DNA from 2 places in the Bacillus altaicus genome. Region 2 is predicted to be linked to the other one. Evidence: riboswitches for the same ligand, from Rfam matches in the RefSeq annotation. Region 2 holds a riboswitch; the other holds the start of a gene.

Region 1 (3,155 bases), 580 kb from region 2:
TCATCTTTCACAATTTCATAAGAGGTCACTTTATGTCCTGCTTCTATTAATAATGCATGTAACAATTGACCACTCTTATCCGTCTCTTCCGTACGTGTATCGGAGATCGTCACGATCTTACAACGCACTTCTTTTGGTGCTTGTTTTTTATGTTCAGTTACACTCATTTTTCATCTTCCCCTTCTTAAAAGCTTTTCTTCATTTTATCATACATATCTTTACACAAATCTGTATGAAGCCACCGATACGTCATGATACAATATAAGTATAATCACCCACAAAAAGGAATTTAAATAGGTATACTATTTCCATTTCTTACACTCCTAGCTTTCACATCATTAGCTACTATTTATCTCTTCTTATGTTTTCTACATAATAGGTTTAATTTTTAAATTTACAATGCAAAACAATTCGGAGGTTCACATACTATGGAACTTTATAAAAAATTAACAACGACATTCATCCTCTTATTTGTCGCTTCCATCACTGTCGGCTTTTCTTTAAAAGGCGCAATTCCATACGCTACATTAGTGAGTATTATATTCGCAACGCTATTTTTACTGAGCAGTGCTTTTTGCGCAGGAAAAGCGCGTCAACTGAAAGGGTGACCGTCTATGTTCCGTAAGAAACCAATCCTTTGTAAATCATGTGAAAAGGAAATACAAACGTATGAAAAAGCATGGATTCATATGTCATTTCCGGCAAGTGGTATGACAAATATAAGAAAGTATATTGAGCTAGACGGAGAAGTTTATTGCAGCTCATGCATCCAAGTAGTACATAAAACCAAATAAAAAAAGCTTTGCGCACACAGCGCAAAGCTTTTTTTCATATATTATAGACCAGCTTGCTCTTTTAAAGTAGCTGCTTTGTCTGTACGTTCCCATGTAAGATCTACATCAGTACGTCCGAAGTGGCCGTAAGCTGCTGTTTGTTTGTAAATTGGGCGACGTAAGTCTAGCATTTTAATAATACCAGCTGGGCGAAGATCGAAGTTGTTACGAACTAGTTCTACTAGTACGTCTTCAGATACTTTACCAGTGCCAAGTGTATCAACTGAAATTGATACTGGTTGCGCTACGCCGATTGCGTATGCAAGTTGTACTTCTGCTTTGTCAGCAAGACCAGCTGCTACGATGTTTTTCGCAACATAACGAGCTGCATATGCTGCAGAACGGTCAACTTTCGTTGCATCTTTACCAGAGAATGCACCACCGCCATGGCGAGCATATCCACCGTAAGTATCAACGATGATTTTACGTCCTGTTAAACCAGCATCACCTTGTGGTCCACCAATTACGAAGCGACCAGTTGGGTTAATGAAGAATTTCGTTTCTCCATCCATTAATTCTGCTGGAACTACAGCTTTAATTACATGTTCTTTTAAATCGCGATCGATTTCTTCCCACGTAACATCTGGATGATGCTGTGTAGAAATTACAATTGTATCCACACGTACAGGTTTACCATTTTCATCATACTCAACTGTAACTTGCGTTTTTCCATCCGGACGTAAGTATGATAATGTGTCATCTTTACGTACTTCAGTTAAACGGCGAGCTAATTTGTGAGCAAGCGAGATTGGAAGTGGCATTAATTCTTGTGTTTCATTACATGCGAAGCCAAACATTAAACCTTGGTCTCCCGCACCAATTGCCTCAATCTCAGCGTCAGTCATTAGACCTTCGCGTGCTTCTAGTGCTTGGTCAACACCCATAGCGATGTCAGCAGATTGCTCATCGATAGATGTTAAAACTGCACAAGTTTCTGCATCGAATCCATATTTTGCGCGTGTGTAACCAATGCCTTGAATTGTTTCACGAACGATTTTTGGAATATCTACGTAAGTAGAAGTCGTAATTTCCCCCGCTACCAATACTAAACCAGTTGTTACAGTTGTTTCACAAGCTACACGTGCATTTGCGTCCTTTGCTAAGATCGCATCTAAAATTGAATCAGAAATTTGGTCACAAATTTTATCTGGATGTCCTTCAGTTACAGACTCAGATGTGAACAGATGACGTTTTTTTGTCATGTGGTAAACCTCCCTACAGTAATTGTATATATTGTACGGAACTCATCCTTAATTTGCCACAAACTGCGACATACATTTATTCTCCCACACAAGCATACAGAAAAACCTTTCCCACTTAACATAGAGGAAAGGTTTAATTTGCTACTTGCATACTGCTTTTTGCCCTTTGCTCTTATCGTTCGAGACCGTTAGCCTCGCACAGGTTTTAGCACCTATTCACCTGTATTTACCACTACAAGTGAGGTTGCTGGGCTTCATCGGGCCTGTCCCTCCGCCAGCTCGGGATAAGAGAGTATCCGTCCCAACCTATACTAAAGAAATGATATTCATTTGTCAATTAATATTCACATTTTCCTGAAAGTTTTTCTCAATACGCATAGAATGAAATATTAATAAGGAAATGATACATTCACACAAACAAAAACAAATAAATAGTATACATTATTTATATAATTGTGTTATACTCTTGATGGGGATTACGAGAAATATTTCATTAAATGAAAAGGATGGTATATAAATATGAGTACTGTGAATGTCCAAATTGGTTTACATGAATTATTGAACGGAAGCAATGCACAGATTCAATTAAGTGTTCCGCAATTAGTGGAAAAAGTATTAATGCGAAACGAAGGGAAATTAACTTCTACTGGTGCCGTTTCTGCTTCAACAGGAAAATACACAGGACGTTCTCCTAAAGATAAATTTATTGTGAAGGAAGCATCGGTTGCTGACAAAATTGCTTGGGGAGCCGTGAACCAACCGATCTCTGAAGAACATTTTGATAAATTATATATAAAAGTTTTAGAATACTTAAAAGAAAAAGAAGAGTTATTCATCTTCAAAGGATTTGCTGGCGCTGATCACAACTATCGCCTACCAATTCAAGTTGTTAACGAATATGCATGGCATAATTTGTTCGTACATCAATTATTTATTCGTCCAACTGAAGAAGAATTAACAACTCACGAATCAGAGTTCACAATTGTTTCTGCACCAAACTTCAAAGCAGATCCAGCAATTGACGGTACAAATTCTGAAGCATTCATTATGGTTTCATTCGAAAAACGTATCGTACTAATCGGTGGTACAGAATACGCTGGAGAAATGAAAAAATCAATCT
Region 2 (3,155 bases):
TGCTCCTGTAATAATGAGTCCATCAAATTTTTCATTCTCAATATCACGGAATGTTTTATAGAAGCTCATTAAATGGTCCTGCGCTACATTGCGAGACAGATGCGATTCCATATGAAGTAAATGAACATCTAATTGCAACGGTGTATTTCCAATTAAACGAAGTAATTGCGCCTCTGTTTCTTGTTTTGTAGGCATTAAATTTAATATAGCAATTTTCAAAGCGCGTATATCTTGTGTTGCTGCTCGCTCCTTCGTCATTACAAAAATATTTTCCTTCTGCAATACTTTGCGAGCTGGTAAATCTTTATCAATTATGATCGGCATGTTGTTTGCCTCCGACTAGCGCCGCTTCTAAATCTGCAATAATATCAGAAACATCTTCTATACCGACCGATAAACGGATTAAATCAGATGTAACGCCAGCTAAACGCTGATTTTCTGCGCTTAATTGTCTGTGCGTCGTACTAGCAGGATGTATTACACAAGTTCTTGCATCAGCTACATGTGTTACAAGAGTTGCAAGTTTTACATTTGCGATAAATTCTTTTGCTGCTTCTAATCCGCCCTTAATACCAAATGTTAAAACTCCACTAGCACCTTTTTTCAAATACTTTTGTGCTAACGAGTAATTTTCATTACTATCTAACCCTGGATAATTCACCCATTCAATGCGATCATGATTAGCAAGCCACTTAGCAACTTCGAGAGCATTTTCACTATGACGCTCCATTCGTAAATGCAATGTTTCCAGGCCAATGTTGCTAATATATGCATTGAATGGGCTCATACAGTTTCCGTAGTCTCTTAATAACTGAACTCGTGCCTTCACAATATACGCTGCTGCTCCAAAATTTTGAACATAGCTTACACCGTGATAACTCGGATCAGGTTCGACAAGCTCAGGGTATTTTCCACTTGTCCAATCGAAGTTCCCTCCGTCTATTACAATGCCGCCTAGAGAACTTGCATGGCCATCAATATACTTCGTTGTGGAATGGACAATGATATTTGCCCCATATTCAAATGCCTGGCATAAATAAGGCGTCGCCAATGTATTATCAACGATAAAAGGTACTTCTAATTCTTTTGCTGCCGCTGAAAGTTCTTTGAAATTCAAAACGTTCATTGCTGGATTTCCTAACGATTCTGCATAAACGAGTTTTGTCTTATCATTAGCAAGTGCCGCAATTTCATCTGCCGTTAAATTAGGATTAAAGAACGTAACATCGATGCCAAGCTTACGCAAACTCACCCCGAATAAATTAAACGTTCCTCCGTAAACAGTTGAAGAACAAAGTAAATGGTCTCCACTACTGCAAATATTTAAAACTGCAAGCATAATAGCTGCCTGCCCAGAAGCTGTTGCAACAGCCCCTACACCGCCTTCTAAATCTGATAACTTCTGCTCAAATGCAGCTAGAGTAGGATTTCCAATACGCGTATATATATATCCTTCTGCCTCTAAATTAAATAGTGCTGCTAAATCATCTGACGTATCGTATTTATACGTTGTACTTTGATAAAGTGGCAAAACACGCGGCTCACCATTTTTTGGCGTATAGCCACCTTGCACACAAATCGTTCCTTTCCCCCATGATTCTCCCATCTCTCATTCTCCTTTCTTTTAATGCAAAATAAAAAACTGCCCCTTCCCTGAAAACAAGAAAGGAGCAGTTTGAAAACACGCTCTAAAGGATCTTTCTTATCTCTCAGGATTATTACCTGCAGGATTTGGCACAATTCCGTTATACGGCTGTTGCCAAGGTTTCATCGGGCCTGTCCCTCCACCTTTTCTTGATAAGACTATGCAATTACCGTTGATTTTATAGCAATAATTTCCTAATGTCAAATAGTTTTTCTGAATGTTCTAAATTAATTGTAAGGAATTTAATTTAAACAATAAAAGAAATATATTCCATATTCATTTGAAAAAGACCTTTTAAAAACTCCGATCAATATATAGAATTAAATAAGTGGTTTAACCGCGTGGGTTTCAAATTTTTATGAGACCCTAATATATTGAATAAGCCAACCACTCAAAAAGATACTATATATATTCAATTCATTTCACACTAGCATATTTAATCCTTTCTACATTAAAACTTACATAACGGAGGTACAACATGACAAATAAAAAGGACATGCACTATATACTCGTCCTATATGGCATTCTTTTAGGCGCTATGGTAGGAGCTACAGTCTGGTTATTTTTAGTTACAATAAATATTGGAATTCACTTTATTTGGGGATACTTACCTACTATTTTCTCTTCTCCTCCTTATTACACCATTTGTGTAACAATCATCGGTGGTATCCTCGTTGGTTTAACACAAAAATACTTCGGTACATATCCACGTCTTATGCCGGAAGTGATGGCTGAATATAAAAAAACAGGTAGAATTGAATACAGTTTTGTACATAAAGCTACTTTAACTGCGATTATCGTTTTAATATTTGGAGCTAGTTTAGGACCAGAAGCTGCACTTGTTGGAATTATCGGTGGACTTTGTACATGGGTAGGAGATCGCTTTAAATTTGCTTTAAAGGGAATGAATGAACTAACAGAGGTTGGAATTGGTGCTACTTTAAGTGTCATTTTTAATGCACCATTATTCGGTTACTTAGCTCCGAATGAAAATGAGGGTGAACAAATTAATGAATTTTCGAAAGGAAAAAAGGCAATTGTATATTTAGCTACCACTTTTGCCGGTTTTTCAGTTTACTTATTACTTAGTAAACTCGATAATCGTGGATCCTTTATTGTTGATTTCGGGGAAGGGTCTCTTGCTCTTAATGAATGGATCGCCTTTCTACCACTTGCTAGCATTGGTGCTATAGTTGGTTTCTTTTATTTCAAATTAGAATTCGCATTAGAAAAATTAATCTACCCCTTCAGGGAATACAAAGTATCACTTGGAATTATAGGTGGTATTTTACTCGGGGTTACTGGAACTTTTCTTCCGTACACGTTATTTTCAGGGGAACATCAATTAAAAGATTTAGTCGTTGAATGGAGCCATTTATCTTTCTGGGTACTACTTCTTTCAGGAGTTTTAAAATTATGTATTACTGCCGTTTGTTTAAATACGGGTTGGCGCGGCGGACATATTTTCCCCATTATATTTGCTGGATCAAGTATCGGATATGCTATAGCT

Evidence for each region. A riboswitch is a leader RNA that binds a small molecule or an ion and turns the genes downstream of it on or off. The one in region 2 is predicted to bind S-adenosylmethionine.
Region 1: linked by a shared signal. The riboswitch ahead of metK (methionine adenosyltransferase) and the one ahead of ACE38F_RS02085 (bifunctional O-acetylhomoserine aminocarboxypropyltransferase/cysteine synthase) in region 2 are both predicted to bind S-adenosylmethionine.

What each region holds. Positions count from the first base shown of each region.
Region 1 is NZ_CM143394.1:976,941-980,095, reverse strand. It holds gene ACE38F_RS05100 (MogA/MoaB family molybdenum cofactor biosynthesis protein) at 1-167, opposite strand, end outside; gene ACE38F_RS05095 (hypothetical protein) at 429-608, shown strand; gene ACE38F_RS05090 (hypothetical protein) at 615-794, shown strand; gene metK (methionine adenosyltransferase) at 836-2,035, opposite strand; SAM riboswitch class I at 2,205-2,326, opposite strand; gene pckA (phosphoenolpyruvate carboxykinase (ATP)) at 2,555-3,155, shown strand, end outside.
Region 2 is NZ_CM143394.1:396,046-399,200, reverse strand. It holds gene metA (homoserine O-acetyltransferase MetA) at 1-324, opposite strand, end outside; gene ACE38F_RS02085 (bifunctional O-acetylhomoserine aminocarboxypropyltransferase/cysteine synthase) at 308-1,606, opposite strand; SAM riboswitch class I at 1,700-1,804, opposite strand; gene ACE38F_RS02080 (chloride channel protein) at 2,124-3,155, shown strand, end outside.